DNA from 2 places in the Rhodococcus pseudokoreensis genome. Region 2 is predicted to be linked to the other one. Evidence: riboswitches for the same ligand, from Rfam matches in the RefSeq annotation. Region 2 holds a riboswitch; the other holds the start of a gene.
The links. A riboswitch is a leader RNA that binds a small molecule or an ion and turns the genes downstream of it on or off. The one in region 2 is predicted to bind cyclic di-AMP.

Region 1: another riboswitch for cyclic di-AMP. It lies ahead of JWS13_RS17175 (transglycosylase family protein); the one in region 2 lies ahead of JWS13_RS40585 (NlpC/P60 family protein).

Annotation. Positions count from the first base shown of each region.
Region 1 is NZ_CP070619.1:2,624,614-2,633,486, forward strand. Features, by position in the region: gene JWS13_RS17140 (DUF3027 domain-containing protein) at 113-946, opposite strand; gene JWS13_RS17145 (glutaminyl-peptide cyclotransferase) at 985-1,779, shown strand; gene JWS13_RS17150 (MFS transporter) at 1,851-3,521, shown strand; gene JWS13_RS17155 (DUF2771 domain-containing protein) at 3,528-4,013, shown strand; gene JWS13_RS17160 (cold-shock protein) at 4,078-4,488, opposite strand; gene JWS13_RS17165 (hypothetical protein) at 4,658-4,897, shown strand; gene JWS13_RS17170 (YccF domain-containing protein) at 4,942-5,319, shown strand; cyclic di-AMP (ydaO/yuaA leader) riboswitch at 5,554-5,767, shown strand; gene JWS13_RS17175 (transglycosylase family protein) at 5,776-6,357, shown strand; gene JWS13_RS17180 (hypothetical protein) at 6,424-6,612, opposite strand; gene JWS13_RS17185 (helicase-associated domain-containing protein) at 6,673-8,873, shown strand, end outside.
Region 2 is NZ_CP070619.1:7,731,982-7,740,854, reverse strand. Features, by position in the region: gene JWS13_RS40600 (glycosyltransferase family 4 protein) at 1-902, opposite strand, end outside; gene JWS13_RS40595 (peptidase MA family metallohydrolase) at 946-2,313, opposite strand; gene JWS13_RS40590 (C40 family peptidase) at 2,363-3,415, opposite strand; gene JWS13_RS40585 (NlpC/P60 family protein) at 3,796-4,341, opposite strand; cyclic di-AMP (ydaO/yuaA leader) riboswitch at 4,356-4,520, opposite strand; gene JWS13_RS40580 (DEDD exonuclease domain-containing protein) at 4,978-6,744, shown strand; gene JWS13_RS40575 (Lrp/AsnC family transcriptional regulator) at 6,741-7,016, shown strand; gene trpD (anthranilate phosphoribosyltransferase) at 7,026-8,114, opposite strand; gene JWS13_RS40565 (hypothetical protein) at 8,159-8,629, opposite strand; gene ctaE (aa3-type cytochrome oxidase subunit III) at 8,756-8,873, shown strand, end outside.

The DNA.
Region 1 (8,873 bases), 5.1 Mb from region 2:
CCGGCGCGGGCCAGATCGGATTCGGCCGCGGCGTCCTCCCGCAGGCGGGTCGGGGACGTGCGCCACGCGAGGAGCGTCGAATCCCTCAGGGCGGCGGTGCCGAAAGGATCGGCTAGCTGGTCGATGCGGATTCCTCGGCGTCGGTGACCTCGGCAGCAGCTTCCGTCTCGGTTGCGGCCCGCTCGACGACCTCGACGGCGCCGTCGTCGTACGCGTCGTACTGCGGCGAACCGGCGCCCGTGGGGAGCAGGGTGTCGGAGTGGGCGCCGCACCCGTACGTGACGTCGACGACGTGCCCGTCGGCGGCCATCTCGTTGCCGCACACGCCGAACGCCCCGTGCAGGGACCCGGCGAGCGGGAGGTAGAAACCGCACAGCCCGCACGTCGACGGCGCGGCCTTGGCCATCTCCGAGTCGGGGCCGTAATCGCCGTCGTGCCAGCGCTGGGCGGCGTCGAGGCGACCCTCGAGGCTCATCGTCTGCTTGCGGCCCAGGCCCAGTTCGAGGGCGGCGTCGTCGATCTCGGGGTCGCCCGTCGCCACGTAGCCGGGGACGAGGCGGGGGTCACCGGCAGGCGGTGCCAGGAGATCGCCCGCGGACAGGTCACCGGGCCGAATCCGCTGGTCCCACGGAATCCATTCGGGTGCGACCAGCGCATCGGGTCCCGGGAGGAGGGCGAGTTCGCTGACGGTGGCACGGTCCGACTCGGGATCGGCGGCCACCACCACCGCCCACTGCCAGCCCCGGTAGCCCGGAAGGTCCGCAACGAAACGGTGAGTCGCGGCGCACTCGTCCTCGGACGTGACGCCCAGATAGTCGCCGACTCCCCCTTCCTGCAGTTGGACCAATGCGGTTCGGGCGAGCTCGACGGCGTCGGTCAGTACGGGACGCGCCACTGCGCGCTCGTCGGAAGAAGCAACACTCACACCACCAGTTTGCCGCACCACCGCAAGTGCGTGCCCACCTGGGCTGTCATGCTGGTCCGATGACCGGCCGGAGGCACCTCGTCCCAGCCCTGCTCGCGGTGGCGTGGATGGTCACCGCATGCTCCCCGCAGAGTCCGGTGGCGGCGGGCGCGGCGGGCACGAATCTCCGCGCGGAGATCGTCCGCACCGTCGACCACGACCCGAATGCGTTCACCCAGGGCCTCGAGATCGACGGCACCGAACTGCTCGAGGGCACCGGTCGCCCCGGCGAATCCTGGGTGCAGGCCACCGACCTCGACAGCGGCACCGTCCGGGCGCGCGCCGAACTGCCGTCTCCCCTGTTCGGCGAGGGCATCACGGTGAGCGACGACACGATCTGGCAGCTGACGTGGCGTGACGGGGTCGCCGTCGTCCGCGATCGGGCGACGCTCGCCGAACAGCGGCGGGTCCCGTTCGACGGCGAGGGGTGGGGCATCTGCGCGTTGCCCGGCGCCCTGGTCACGAGCGACGGCTCACCCACCCTCACGTTCCGCGACCCGGTCACGTTCGAACCCCGGCGCACCGTGCAGGCGATGCAGGACGGAAACCCCGTCTCCCGGCTCAACGAACTCGAATGCGCGGACGACGGCGCGATCTACGCGAACGTCTGGACCACCGACACCCTCGTCCGCATCGATCCGTCGGACGGACGGGTCACCGCGGAGATCGACGCCTCCGCCGTCCGCGACGCGCTTCCGCCCGGCCCGCGGGACGTCGACGTCCTCAACGGCATCGCCCAGATCCCGGGAACGGACCGGTTCCTCGTCACCGGAAAGTACTGGCCGGCCATGTTCGAGGTGCGGTTCGTTCCCTGACAGGCCGATCTGACCAGCATTGGCCGGGGTTGCTGTGGTCGCATGTCTCCCGACTAGGACAGAATTAGGGAGTGACCGGACCGCGCGAACCCAACGAGCCTGACGGCGGTCGGGCTCCTGACGAGAATCCCGGGCCCCCCGTTCATCCCGGCTACGACAAATACCCGCCCGCGGCACGCCCCGGCGGCCGGCGCACGCCGCTGCCGCCCCTGCATCCGGTCGGCGGCGGGCAGCGTCCCCGGTCCGACGAGGAGCGGGCGGACGCCCCCAAGGCGCCGCCGATGCCGCGCAAGCTCACCGTCACCCGGGTGGCGGCGATGCGCAGCCGGGAACTCACCAACAAGGGCATCGCGACGTTCCACCGGGCCGCCAAGGCGGACGGTGCGGACAAGTCTGGGCTCACCGCGCTCACCTACGCGGTGATGGCCAACAACGCGACCGACGCGGCCATCGCCGTCGCCCTGGCGAACACGCTGTTCTTCTCGGCCGCGACGGGCGAGGACAAGACGAAGGTCGCGCTGTACCTGCTGATCACGATCGCCCCGTTCGCCGTCATCGCTCCGCTGATCGGTCCGATGCTCGACCGCCTCCAGCACGGCCGCCGCGTCGCGCTGGCCACGTCGTTCGGACTCCGGACGATGCTGGCGATCGTGCTCGTCTTCAACTTCGACAGCTGGGTGCTGTATCCGGCGGCGCTCGGAATGATGGTGCTCAGCAAATCGTTCTCGGTGCTCAAGAGTGCGGTCACCCCACGTGTGCTGCCACCGGAGATCGACCTCGTACGCGTCAACTCCCGGCTCACCGTGTTCGGGCTTCTCGGCGGAACCATCGGTGCGGGCGCCCTCGCGGGTGCTCTCGCCATGGCCACCGGTTCCGTCGGCGCGCTGTGGCTGGCGGCCGTCATCACCGCCCTCGGCGCGTACCTCAGCATGCGGATCCCGTCGTGGGTCGAGGTCACCGAAGGCGAGGTTCCCGCCACCCTCACGTACCACGGCGACGAACACCCGACCGAGGTGATCGGACGCACCCGCGTGCTGCAACCCGAGGCCCCGGCCGCCGCGAAGACCGGCAAACGTCGGCAACCACTGGGCCGCGCGGTCATCACCGGGTTGTGGGGCAACAGCACCATCCGTGTGCTCACCGGGTTCCTCACCCTGTACATCGCGTTCGTCGCGAAATCGAAGACCGACCACGAACCGCTGGTCCAGGCCGCCATGCTCGGCTTGGTCGGCGCGGCCGCCGGCATCGGCAACTTCGCGGGCAACGCCGCGGGCGCCCGGATCAAGCTGGGCCGCCCCGCCCTCATCGTGCTGCGCTGCACGGGCGCAGTGTGGATCATCGCCGTCCTCGCCGCGATCACCGACAATCTCCTGACCGCCGCCCTCGCCACGCTCGTCGCATCGGCCGCCAGCGCCCTCGCCAAGGTGTCGCTGGACGCGTCGCTGCAGCACGACCTGCCCGAGGAGTCGATCGCGTCCGGATTCGGGCGGTCGGAGACCGTTCTACAGCTGAGCTGGGTCGTGGGCGGGGCTCTGGGCGTGCTGCTGCCCACCGAATACTGGATCGGGTTCTCGGTAGTCTCCGCCGTGATGACCGTCGGGCTCGTCCAGACCATCCTCACGTACCGCGGCAGCACCCTCCTGCCCGGGCTCGGAGGAAAACGCCCCGACCTGGCCGAACAAGAAGTGACCGAGCACCACTCGACCCACCGGGCCGACCGATCGACAGGAAATGTGAAGTAAGTGAGAATGCAGGCGCGAACCAAGAAGATCCTCGCACTGATCGCAGTGGGCCTGATAGTGGTCCTGGTGGCCTTCGTCGGAGTCGTCTACACACTGGTCCGCAATTCCTCGCCCCGCCTGCCCGAGATCACGGCCTTCGCGCACGACCGGGCCGAGCAGGTCGCCCCGCTCGGCTACTGCAACCTGTATCTCGAGGACTGCGAGACCGGCGACCTCGCCGAACTCGACGTGCCCCCCGGCTCCTCGCTGCAGCTGTCGTTGCCGCCGGAGATCGTCGACGCCCCGTGGCGCATGCTCGTCGTCTACCAGGATCCTTCGGGTCAGGTCCTCGTCCAGGAACAGGTGCACCGCGCCGGTGAGACCCGCGCCGTGACCGTGCCGTCCTCGGAAGAACTGCAACTGGCCGGCGTCGAGATCCAGCTGCCGTCCGCCGTCATCGACGAGCAGGGCCTCACCCAGGCCCGGGCCGCCTGGTCGATCAAGACCGCCTAGAACGACCCGCCCACGAAGAAGGGCCCCGCGCTGTCACAGCGCGGGGCCCTTCTCGTCGGACGAATCAGCTGTCGAGTTCGCGTGCGACGGCGCGGACCACCTCGGAGATGCGCTGGGCGGTCTTGCGGTCGGGGTACTTGCCCTTGCGCAGGTCGGGCTGGACCTTCGCCTCGAGCAGCGTGATCATGTCCTCGACCATGCCGTGCAGTTCGTCCGGCGTGTGCTTCTTGGCGGACGGCTCCTTGCGGGCGCCGTTCTGACGCAGCGACGGCGCCGGGTCGAGGACCTTCAGGCTCAGCGCCTGGGGTCCGCGTCGACCGGCGGCCATGCCGAACTCGACACGCTGACCGGCCTTGAGGCCCTCGACGCCCTCGGGAAGAGCGGACGAACGCACATAGACGTCCTCCCCCTCCTCCTGCGACAGAAAGCCGAAGCCCTTTTCGACGTCGTACCACTTCACCTTGCCGGTCGGCACCGCGTTCACCCGCTCATCACTTGGAGTGCAGTTGGTTGCACTTGGTATTGGTTGCACTTGGTATGCAAAACAGCGCGCCCCACCTCTGGTGCGGGACGCGCAGTGCCCACAGTCTACCTTGCACGGACCCCCTCCGGCATTCGGGTTTCCAGGCACTATCGTTGCTGGTGTGGCCCACGAATCGACTCCTTCGAGCACTCCTCAGACACCCCGGAGGGGCGACGGACTCCTGCGGGTCGCGCTCGCCCTCTTCGCGATCGGTTTCGTCGCGATCGTGGCGATCTTCCTGACCCCGGTGGTCTCCGATTCCGAACCGGGTCTCGTTCTCTACCTCATCGCCCTCGCCTGCCCGATCGGGTTCCTCCTCGGAATCGTCGCGGCACTGAGGCAGGGCAGACGCTCGCGCTGACCCACCCGACCACCGGGGCATTCCCAACCACCGAGGGGACGATCATGAGAATTCTGCTCAACATCATCTGGCTGATCTTCGGCGGTCTGTGGCTGGCGCTGGGGTACTTCGTCGCCGGAATCCTGTGCTGCATCCTGATCATCACGATCCCGTTCGGCATCGCGTCGTTCCGGGTCGGCGTCTACGCGCTGTGGCCGTTCGGGAAGACCGTGATCGACAAGCCGACGGCCGGGGTCGCCTCGGTGATCGGCAATGTCATCTGGTTCATCATCGCAGGTCTGTGGCTCGCGATCGGGCACGTCGTCACGGCCGTCGCCATGGCGATCACGATCATCGGGATTCCCCTCGCCGTCGCGAACATCAAGATGATTCCCATCTCGCTGATGCCCCTCGGCAAGGACATCGTCGATGCACCGCGGTGATGTGAGCTTACTCACATAACGGCCCGATAACGGAAGGACAACGGGACGGCGATACGCGCGTCCCGTCGCTACTAGCTGGGAAGAGTCCCGGCGCGCCCAATGAGGCCCCGCAACAGGCGAAGACACACCGCGTTATCAAATGGTGACACTGCGGCCTCGGCCCGTTACCGTCGTCACCGGCCGATGAAACATCGACCACGTCCGGCCCGCCGCGCCAAACCTCGTCCCGCGGGTACCGGAGTCCCGACGAAGCATTCCAGGGACGAGGACGGGGGACCCAAAGTCCTCCAGGGAACGCAAGTTTCCAGACGGACACCGGTCCGAATGTGCCTCGCACAGTCGGATCTTGGGGTGAAGCCAGACCCTCTCCAGCCAGGAGAGGCGAGGCCGGGCGACCTCTCAGCCCGAACCCGACAGCTGACCTCGCAGGCGCGTGTGGAGAGGATCTCTACCATCATGAGCGGACGCCATCGCAAGCCCACCACCACCGGCCGCACCGTCGCCAAGGTCGCCGTCACCGGCGCCATCATGGGTGTCGCCGGAGCAGCCTTCTCGGGCACCGCGAACGCGGCACCCGACTCCGACTGGGACCGCCTCGCGCAGTGCGAGTCCGGCGGCAACTGGGGCATCAACACCGGAAACGGCTTCCAGGGCGGACTCCAGTTCTCCCCGAGCACCTGGAACGCACACGGTGGAACCCAGTACGCAGCCACCGCCAACCAGGCCTCGCGTGAACAGCAGATCGTCGTCGCCGAGAAGGTCCTCGACTCCCAGGGCTGGGGCGCATGGCCGTCCTGCTCCTCGAGCCTCGGCCTGAGCAGCGCACCCACCCAGCGCAACGCCCCCGCCACCGTGCCCGAGGCCCCCGCGGCACCGGCACTCCCCGACCTCACGGGCGGCGTCCCCAGCACCAACGGCACCTCGCAGTACGCGGGCGTCGTCGACAGCGCGATCGAGGCCGTCAAGGCCCAGGGCATCGCGATCGACCCCCAGATCCTGCAGCTCATCGACGCGAACAAGGGACTGCTCGCGCAGTAATCCCCGCAATTCACAGAAGAGGGGCCCTGCACCGATCCGGTGCAGGGCCCCTCTTCTGTCGCGTGGTCAGCGGTTGATCACCGTGTGCGGGTGCGCGTACGGCAACGACTCCGCCGGCAACGGAAACTCGGTGTCCTCGCCGAACGGGGACAATCCGCCCGCACGGGTCGACGACAGTTCGGTCACGGCGTGATCTCCATCGGCGGTTTCGGGCCACCCTGGATCCACATACTGCTTCTTCGAATTGTTAGCCACGGTGCCATTTTGACAGGAGCATTCGGCGACGTACAGCCCAGGTCTCTAATCTGATAGTCGATGACCGACACCGACGACACCACCGCAAGCACCAACGGCACCGCAGTCTCCCCCCGCGGCGCCGCGACGCTCGCGGACTGGCTGGCCGCGCGCAGCGACGCAGAACTGACGGATCTGCTCCGCAGGCGCCCCGATCTCGCGGTCCCGCCGCCGGCCACGATCGTCGTCCTCGCCGGTCGTGCCGAGCAACGGGCGTCGGTCGCGCGTGCGGCCGACAACCTGACGTCCCTGGACTTCGGTGTCCTCGAACTCCTGGCGCTCGAGCGTGCCGACGAGGTGGCCGTGCCCCGGGCCACCCTGCAGGACGCGGTGCGGTCGCGGGCGACGAAGAAGACCGTCGACGCCACCCTGGACGGCCTGCGGTCCGTCGGGATCGTCTGGGGTGACAAGACGTCGCTGCGGATCGTTCCCGCGGTCGTGGCCACCATCCCGTGGCGCGTCGGGCGGAGCGCCGAACCCGTCGAGACGCTCGACGAGGCCGGCATCACGGCGGCGCTGGCCGGGCTGCAGACCGCCGAGCGGGACATCCTCGAGACACTGGCGAAGTCGAGTTCGATCGGACGCACCCGGGACGCGGCCCCCGGGACCCCACCCGACCGTCCCGTTCAGCGGCTCCTCGCCGCCGGGCTGCTGCGGTGGATCGACGACGAGACCGTCGAATTGCCGTTCCAGGTGCGGCAGGTGCTGCGCGGCGAGGCCGTCTTCGACCCCACCTCGCTGGCCGCGCCCACCGTGACGGGCCGCAAGCACAAACCGGCCGACATCAATGCGGCCGCCGCGGGTGAGGCCATCGAACTGGTCCGCCACTGCGAGGACGTCGTCAAGGCGCTCGGCGAGATCCCGGCGCCGGCTCTGCGGGCGGGTGGTCTCGGGGTCCGGGAACTGCGGCGGATCGCCAAGACGTCCGGCATCGACGAGAACCGGCTGAGCTTGCTCGTCGAACTGCTGTCGGCCGCGGGACTGATCGCGAGCGGCACCCCGGACCCGGCCCCGACGTCCGACACCGGAGAGAACTACTGGGCCCCGACCACCGCGGTCGACAACTGGCTCACCTCCCCGGTCGCCCGGCGGTGGCACGCGCTGGCCGCGGCGTGGCTGGAACTGCCGCGCATGGCGTGGTTCATCGGCATGCGCGACGCCAACGACAAACCGGTCGCCGCGCTGTCCGAGGAAGTGCGCGCGCCGTCCGCGCCGCGGGACCGGCAGGCGATCCTGGGGTTGCTGGCCGAACTGGGCACCGGGCACTCGGCGGACCCCGCCGAGGTCAGTCGCCTGCTGGCGTGGCGCCGGCCCCGCTGGGGTGCCCGGCTGCGCGTCCACGCGGTGGAACGCACCCTCGAGGAGGCCGCGACACTCGGACTCGTCGCCCGCGGCGCGCTCAGCTCCCCCGGACGTGCGCTGCTCCACGGCGGTGACGCCGAGGCCGAGATGCACGCGTCGCTGCCCGAACCCGTCGACCACGTCCTCGTGCAGGCCGACCTCACCGTCGTCGCACCGGGACCGCTGACCCCGGAACTGCTGGAGCAGGTCACCCTCGTCGCGGACATCGAGTCCGCCGGTGCGGCGTCCATGTACCGGATCAGCGAGGACAGCATCCGGCGCGCCCTCGACGTCGGGATGACGGCGGCGGAACTGCACAGTCTCTTCGCGACCCGGTCGCGCACACCGGTCCCGCAGTCGCTGTCGTATCTCATCGACGACGTCGCGCGGCGGCACGGCCGGCTCCGGGCCGGTGTCGCGGCGTCGTTCGTCCGCTGCGAAGACCCCACGCTGCTCGCGGAGGTCCTGGCGTCACCGGTAGCGGCGTCCCTGGCCCTGCGCGCGCTGGCGCCGACGGTGGCGGTGTCGCAGGCACCGCTGCGGGAAGTGCTCGGCGAACTGCGGGCGGCCGGGTTCGCGCCGGCAGGCGAGGACTCGTCCGGCGCCCTCGTCGACCTGCGCCCGCGCGGCGCCCGCGTCCTGACCCGGCGCAAAGCCCCCGCGAGCCGCACCCCGGCCGTCGCGACGGACGCCCAGCTCGACGCGGTCGTCCGGACCCTGCGCGCCGGTGACCTGGCCGCCTCCACCCGAGGGTCCGGCAGCATCCGGTCCGACGGGTCGCGGGCCAGCAGCGCCGCGACCATCGCCCTGCTCAACGCCGCGGCGCGCGAACGCTCCAGCGTGACGATCGGTTACGTCGACGCGCAGGGCGTGGCGACGCA
Region 2 (8,873 bases):
ACACCGGAGGCCGACGCCTCGAGGAACACGATGCCGAGGCCTTCCACGTCGAGTCCCGCGCCCCGCGTGCGGCAGGGCATCGCGAACACGTCGGCGATCGTGTGGTGCGCCGCCAGCTCCGCGGACGGCACCGTTCCCGTGAACACGACGTGGTCCTCGACGCCGGCCGAGCGGGCGAGGGAGCGCAGGCGGTCCTCGTAGGGTCCGCCGCCGACGATCACGAGGACGGCGCCGTCGACGTGTTCGCGGATGTTCGGGAGCGCCCTGATGAGGATGTCCTGGCCCTTGCGCGGCACGAGCCGGGACAGGCACAGGATCGTCGGGCGGTCCCCCAGCCCGTACCGGGCGCGCAGTTCGGACCTCGCCCCGCTGTCCGGGGTGAACAGGTCGGTGTCGACTCCGGGCGGGAGGTGCTCGAGTGCCGCACCGGCGCCGAATGCGGACGCGAATCGGCCGCGGGTGTAGCGGCTGACGTACGTGACGACGTCGGTGTCGTCGCCGATCCGGCCGAGGGCCTGGCGGGCGGCGGGGAGCATCGACCAGCCGACCTCGTGCCCGTGGGTGCTCGCGACCACCCGTTCCGCTCCGGCGCGGCGCAGCGTCGAACTGAGCAGGGCGAGCGGGGCCGCTGCGCCGAACCAGACGCCGTTGCAGTCGTGTTCGGCGAGCAGCCTGGTGGCGCGGCGGGCGACGAACGGTGTCGGCACCATCAGGGTGGTGGGGTGCCGGACGACCTGAAACGGTTGCCGCGCATCGAACTTGATGTGCGAGTCGCCGCGCCAGCGCGGGGCGTAGACGACCAGGTCGTCGGCGGGCAGGTGCTTGGCGAAGGTGTGCAGGTACGACTGAATTCCGCCGGGTCGTGGCGGAAAATCGTTCGTCACCAACAGGGTTCGGCGCATGTGATCACCGTAGGGGGTCGGCCGCGCGGTCACCGACGCAGGGTCACCCCAGGTGAGCGCCCACCCAGTCGGTCCAGCGGTCCCGCAACTGCTCGGCGTCGACGCCGAGGACGTCGGACAGTCGTGCGTCGACCGTGTCCGGATCGGACTCCCCCACGGCCAGTGTCCGGTACAGCTCCGTCAGCTTCGATTCGCCGTACTGCTCCGCGACGAACGCGTTGATCGACCACGCGGTCTCGTAGGCCACGGAGCCGCGTTCGCCGGACTCGGAGAAGTCGGTGTTCTCGGGGAACCCGGTCGGCGGACCCTCCGCGCCCACCTGCGCGGTCAGGGCCGGCGCGATCTGCCGTGCGGCCTCACCGGTTCCCCGGTAAGCGGCGTACTCGGCGTAGCCCTCCAGCACCCACATCGGTGAGCGGTCCACCGTCTCGGCGCGCGCCGCCACGTGGATGAGTTCGTGTCGCAGTATCGCCCGCCGGGTGACGTCGGTGAGCCGTTCCGCCGACGAGGGGCTGAACACGATCCGCTGCCCGGTGACCGCGCCGGCGTCGGGGTCGACGGCGTCCGAGATGGCGACCGCGGCGATGCCGAAACCGTCGTGATCGGGACCGACGAGGGCAGTGAACTCGTCCTGCGATCCGGCGACCCACACGAGCGCGCGGCCCGCCCAGTCCGAACCCCACAGCTGGGTGGCGTTGACGACGGCGGCGGGGAGTTCCTCCGCCAGCCGGTCCACCATCGCGACGTTCTCGGGATGCCCGAGCACCACCGACGTCCGGCCGTCGCCGGTGTCGACGCGTCGCGACACGACGGTTCCGAAGTCCCACGGTCCGCGCCAGGTCCGCCGCTCGCCGTCCACGGTGGCACTGTCGCTGACGAGTGCCCAGCTGTCGCCGCGCCGGGCGACGACGAGTGCGACGGGTTTGCGGGTGGGGTTCTCGTCCGCCCCCGCGATCGCGTAGCGCAGTTGCACGGCAGGCGCCCACACCTCGTCCGCCCCGAGCGCGTCGACGAGGCTCGACGGCACCACCGTCTCGGGACTCTCGGTGATCTCGTAACCCCAGTCCGAGAATTCCACCCCGGCAACGTTGCTCGCGCGGCGCGTCTCCGCGGCCAGGAAGCCCGGCGACGCCGCCCGATCCATCAGACCCGACAGCCGGGCCGTGTCGTTCGTCCGCACGGCCGACGCCCACGTGTCGAGGAGCGCCTGGACGGCCGCTGCACGCGAGTCCGAGCCGGCCTGCGCGGTGCCGACCGCCCCGTCGGCGCCCCGCTCGTCGTGAGAGAACCCGGTCAGCGCGAGTACGACGACGACGGCGAGGACGAGTCCGGCCAGCGCGGCGAGCTCCCACGGGCGCGCCTGACGGCGTGAGGTCGGCTCCGCTGCGGGAGACGGGTCTGATGCGGGCACGCCGGTGAGTGTATGAGCACGCCCGCGTGCCGTCGCCGGACGGTCGCCGTCAGTAGCGGCGCGCCCCGTAGAAGGGGAACTTCGCCATCGACTCGATCTTCACCGGCACACCGAACGTCGAGGCGTGGAGAATGTTGCCGTTTCCTGCGTAGAGGCCGACGTGGGACGCGTCGTTGTAGAAGAGGACGACGTCGCCGGGCTGGAGTTCGTCGCGGGACACAGGGGTGCCGCCGCTGGCCTGAGCCTGACTGGACCGCGGGAGCGTCTTGCCGATCTGCTTGTACGCCCAGACGACGAGCCCGGAGCAGTCGAACTGGTCGGGGCCGGTGGCGCCCCACACGTACGGGTCGCCGATGCGGGTCATGCCCGCCTGCAGCGCGCTCGTGCCCGAGCCGGGAGTGAGGTGCGCGAGGATCGTGTTGGGATCGAAGCCGGGCGGGAAGGGCGTCCCCGCCAGCTGGTCGCGTTCGGCGCCGGTGAGATCGCCGAACGCTTTGATCACGTCGGCGATCTGCGCTTGCAGGTCGCTCTGCTTGCGCTGCAGGTCGTCGCTGACCACCTTGGCCTGTTCGGTTGCCGCCCGCGCGGAATCCGCCGACTGCTTCGACGCCTCGGCCGCCTTGGTGGCGTCCGATGTGGCCGATTGGAATTGCGCGACCTGGTTGCGGGTGTCGTTGGAGATGGCGTCCAGCGCGGACATCTGATCGAGGAGTTGCTGCGGTGAGTCGCTGACCATCACGGCGAACAGGCGATTGGTCCGGGCGCCCTGGTAGTTGGCGGTGGCGAGTTTGTTCACCACGGGCTGGAAGACGGCGACTCGCGCGTTGGCCTCGTCGAGCACGCCCTGGTCCGCCGCGAGCCGGGCGTCCGCGTCGCGCTGCGCCGACTGCTTGGCCTCGAGATCGATCTGCGCGTTGTGGAGGGCCTCCGACGTCTGCTCTGACTGCCGGGACAGGTCACCGAGCTTCGTCAGCGCCTCGGTCGGGTTGGTGGTGACCGGGTCCGCACCCGCCTGGATCGAGGGCAGCGACACGAGCGCCACCGACAGCACTCCGGCTGTCAGCACGCTGCCCAGGGAGCGCTTCATCTTGTGTGAGGCCACGGAAATGCGGTTCTCCGATCGTCGATCTCCACCAGCCGGGTCGGGTGTCCGATGCGCGGCTCAGGAATTTCCCCGGCCGATGCGACCGCGGAGTGCCGAAGAGGTGGTGACCCGGCGTTGCCGCCCGGTTGGCGCGACAAGACTTCGCAAGGTCTCGGATAGGTTACGGAATGGCATACGTTTGTGTCCACCCATGTCACGACGGGGGTGGCGGGGACCACCCGGCGGGCGAACGACACGCTGTCTGCCTGGGGCGCAACGACATCGAGGGTGGGTTCGAATTGTAATTCGAACCCACCCTCGGTGGTCGTGCGAGATCCTGCGAAGCTACCCCGTGCATCCCCGCCCTCGACTCGGTGGATGCCTCGCCTCGTGTCGGATCAGTAGCGGCGTGCGCCGTCGAAAGGCATGGACGCGATGGGCGCCAACTTGACGGGCTGACCCTCGGTGGAGGCGTGGATCACGTTGCCGTTGCCGGCGTAGATGCCCGAGTGCGAGCCGCCGTAGAAGGAGATCACGTCGCCGGGGCGGAGATCGGACTGCGACACCGGAGTACCGGCGGCCGCCTGCGCGTAGCTGGTGCGCGGCAGGTTCAGTCCGGCCTGCTTGAACGCCCACTGCACCAGGCCGGAGCAGTCGAACGAGTTGGGACCTGCGGCGCCGTAGACGTACGGCGAGCCGAGCTTGGTCTGAGCGGCCTGAACGGCCTTGTCGCCTGCGGTGCTGCCCGGCGCGGGGGGCACGGGCAGGTTCGGGACACCGGGGATCTGCGGGATGACGACACCCGGGATCTCGAAGGTTCCGACACCGGGGATGGTGATGGGGTCTGCGGCCGCGGGGGCCGCGGTAGCGGTGAGCGCTCCGACTGCGAGCGCGCCGGCGACGACTGCCCGTCGCACATTCCGCTTGGAAACTTGTGACGCCACGAAAGGGGTACTCCGTTTCTTCCATTCATCCGCCGACCGAGTTAGCTGACGGGTTCGGGCTGGGAAGATCAGCCCTACCCACCGGTGCGTGAGGACGTCCCGGCGGGATTCACCCCAGTAGAAACTTGGGTTCCCGGTACGACCGCTCTCGCGAGTGGCCGATTAGGCGGTGACTAGCGATGCTGCCCCGGTGTTGGGGCTGCGAGACTCCGCTAGGTCTCAGGAAGGTTACGAAATGGAATACCCCGATGTCGACCGGAACACGCGGAAAGTGTCCGTTTGCACCGTTTCGGGGTTTGCGGGCGCGCGATACCCACATTCGGTAACGACTGGATAACAAGCGGTATGTTTCCGTTCGCTTTTCGACAGCGGGAGTGGGGATTTCGCGTAGCCCCGCGACTCCCCTTCCTGGACTCGCGCCACATTCCCGCTGTTCAACGGGGGTGGCGCGGACCCTGTTCGACAGGCGCGCCGGACCCGCAGCCCGCAGTCCCCCCGCCCCTGAAACCCACGTTCCGAGTCGCTCGCCCGGCCGCCCCTCCACCCGCCGCCGCAGCCCGCAAACGGGCAGTGTGATCCTCGTCTCTCCGGGCTCCCCGGGCGGGTCTGTCGGTGCCCGTCCATACGCTCTGAGCCGTGAGTGTCCCCGGCGTACCCGAACAGCTGAGATTCGACGAGCTCGACACCCCGCTGCGGGACACCACGTTCGTGGTGGTCGACCTCGAGACCACCGGAGCGCGACCGGGCGAGGACGCCATCACCGAGATCGGGGCGGTGAAGATCCGCGGCGGCGAGGTGATCGCCGAGATGGCCACCCTGGTCGACCCGGGACGGTCCATCCCGCCGCACATCGTCGAGATCACGGGCATCACCACTGCGATGGTGATCGATGCACCCCGCATCGAGCGCGTGCTGCCCGCGTTCCTGGAGTTCGCACGCGGGGCGGTGCTCGTCGCCCACAACGCCCCCTTCGACACCGGCTTCCTCAAGGCCGCCGCATCGGCCACCGACACCCCCTGGCCCAAGTTCACCGTGCTCTGCACGGTCAAACTGGCCCGGCGGGTCCTCACCCGCGACGAGGCGCCGTCCGTGAAACTGTCGTCGCTGGCCCGGCTGTTCGACGCCGGGACCACCCCGACCCACCGGGCCCTCGACGACGCCCGCGCCACCGTCGACGTGCTGCACGCCCTCATCGCCCGGGTCGGCAACCAGGGAGTGCACAGCCTCACCGAGCTCGTCGACTACCTACCCGACGTCTCCTCGCACCAGCGGGCCAAACGCACGCTCGCCAGTCATCTCCCCCGTTCGCCCGGCGTCTACCTGTTCCGCGGGCCGTCCGACGAGGTCCTCTACGTCGGCACGACGACGGATCTGCGCCGCCGGGTGCGCAACTACTTCACCGGCTCCGAGACGCGCGGCCGGATGAAGGAGATGGTCGCGCTGACCACCCGGATCGACCACGTCGAATGCGCGCACGCTCTCGAGGCGGGCGTGCGCGAGCTCCGGCTGCTCGCCGCCCACACGCCGCCGTACAACCGGCGGTCCAAGTACCCGAAGCGCGGCTGGTGGATCACTCTCACCGCGGAGGCCTTCCCCCGGCTGTCGGTCGTGCGGACCCCGTCCGCCGATTCACTCGGACCGTTCCGGTCCCGCTCGACCGCCGTCGACGTCGCCGACGTCCTCGCCGAGTACTGCGTTCTCCGCACGTGCACGAGCCGGATTCCGAAGGGACGGGCGCACGGTGCGCAGTGTCCGCCCCGCGAGCTCGGGCGCTGCCCCGCGTCCGTCCACGGCCGCGACACGGAGGACGCCTACCGTCCCGGTCCGGAACTCTTCCGGCTCTTCCTGCGCGGCGCCGACGACGCGCCGCTGCACCGGATGCGCGCACGGGTGGAGGAACTGGCCGCGGGCGAGTTGTTCGAGAACGCCGCGCGGCTGCGGGATCGCACTGCGGAGGTCGTCCTCGCATTGCGCAGAATGCAGCGCCTGGCCGCCTTGACCGCCCTCGATCAGCTCGTGGCCGCTCGCCCCGCCGCGACCGGCGGCTGGGAGTTCGCAGTGATCCGTTCCGGGCGTCTCGCGTCCGCGGGCTGCGCCCGGCGGGGAATCCACCCGATGCCGGTGGTCGACGCGCTCGTCCTCACCGCCGAAACCGTCGTTCCGGACGCGACTCCGCTTCGCGGCGCATCCCCCGAGGAGGCCGGACTGCTCGCGCGCTGGCTCGACCAGGACGACACCCGGATCGTCAGCGCATCCTCGGGGTGGTGTGAGCCCGCACGGGGTGCCGGATCCTGGTCCGAGTGGTGCGCGCTCGCCCGCGCCGGCAGCGCGTCGACACGGGACGCCGAGACCCGACCACCCGCACCGGGTTCCGCCGACCACCGCTTAGGCTGGCGATCATGATCAACGCCATCGTCCTGATCCACGCCGAAGCCCACCGCATCCCGGAGACCGCTCAGGCCGTCGCCGACATCGAGGGCGTCGACAAGGTCTACTCCTGCGCAGGCGACGTCGACCTCATTGCGATCGTGCGGGTCCGGGACCACGCGAAGATCGCGGAGGTCGTCACCGAGGGAATCAACAAGGTGGACGGCGTCTCGCGGACGGCGACGCACATCGCGTTCCAGTCCTACTCCAGCGCCGACGTGGAAGCGGGCTTCTCCATCGGCGAATAGGTCCGCCGGCTATTTGCTGGTCGCCAGGCCCGACGTGAGTTCGGCCCACCGGCCGAGCAGCGTCGCGGCCGCTCCGCTGTCGATGGACTGGGCCGCCGTCGAGAGCCCGTCCGACAGTCCCTCCTCGAGGGTGCGGCCGCCGAGACCCCGGAACGCCGCGATCGCCGCCGCGGCGTTGAGCAGGACCGCGTCGCGGACGGGGCCGGTCTCACCCGCGAGGAGTCGCCGCGCCACCGCCGCGTTCACGTCGGCGTCGCCGCCGCGCAGTGCGTCGAGCGACACCCGCGCGATGCCGATGTCGCGGGGGTCGAACTGACGGGTGGTCACCGACCCGTCGGCGACGATGTGGACGGTCGACGTGGTCGACGTCGTCAATTCGTCCAGGCCGTCGTCGCCGCGCACCACCAGCGCCGAATTGCCGCGCTGCGCGAGCACACCGGCCACCACCGAGATCAGGCCGGGGAAGGCGCAGCCGATGAGGCCGGCCCGCGGACGAGCCGGGTTGGTGAGCGGTCCGAGCACGTTGAAGACGGTCGGGATGCCGATCTCCTTGCGGGGCGCGCCCGCGAACCGCAGCGCGGGGTGGAACACCGGCGCGAAGCAGAAGCCGATGCCGACCTCCCGCACGCAGCGGGCCACCTCGTCGGGGCCGAGATTGATCTTGACGCCGAGCGCCTCGAGAACGTCCGCCCCACCACTCTTGGAGGACGCCGCCCGGTTTCCGTGCTTGACGACGCGGATGCCGGACGCCGCGACCACGAGTGACGCCATCGTCGAGATGTTCACCGTGTTGGATCGGTCACCACCGGTGCCGACGATGTCGACGACGTCGTCGTCGACGGGGACCTTGCGTGCGTGCCCGAGCATCGAGTCCGCCAGGCCGCGCAACTCCTCCGGCGTCTCGCCTTTCATCTTGAGGGCGACGCCGAATGCCGCGATCTGCGCGGACGTGGCGTTGTCCGACATGATCTCGTCCATCGCCCATTTCGCGTCGTCCACGGCGAGGTCACGTCCGTCGGTGAGCGCACCGAGGACCGACGGCCAGGTGCGCGCAGGTAGCACACCGTCGTTGGTCCCCTGAGCAGTCGGGCTCTGCATCGTCGTGTCCCCTTGTACTAGTGGCGGATCCGATCCCTGGCAGCCTAGTCACCGGGCAGATCGGACTCGCGCGCCGGTTGCGTCGCGTCCCATCCGTCGACCGAGCCCCCGAGCCGCTGGGCCAGCCCGGCCATCCTCGACCGTTCCTGGGAGCAGTGCAGGGCATCGAGGACCTGAACCCGCTGCAGCACGAGTTCGACGGTCGCACCGTCCTCGGCCGGGGACGCCTGCCCGCCCGGATGCTGCGGCCGGTACCCGTCCTGGGCGGCGATCGACACGGCGTCGGCCACCGAGGACACAGGCAGCCGCAAGTGGTGCCGCAGTACTGCTTCCGCGTCGGCGTCCCAGCGCGGATCCTCGGCGGCGGCACGGTCGAGCGCGGTCGAGCACGCCTCCACGTCGTCGAAGCTCGAGGCGACGACCACGAGGTCGGGCCGATCCTGATCGAGAGGGGTCTGCTTCCGACTTCCGAACAGTCGCCGCAGCCACCCCGTACTGTTGTCTCCAGAGCGCATGACTCCACCCTTTCACGGTCCGCGACCAGGCTGTCAGCAGGGAGAATCGGACAAGCGGGGCGCCTCGGCGCGCCGAGGGTGGACCCGGGTAGTCGTCTCTTACGACGAAGCGTCATACTTCTGTCTGTGACGAGCGCAGTAGGGACTTCAGGATCAGCAATCACCCAACGCGTGCACTCGCTGAACCGACCTAACATGGTCAGCGTTGGCACCATCGTGTGGTTGTCAAGTGAGCTCATGTTCT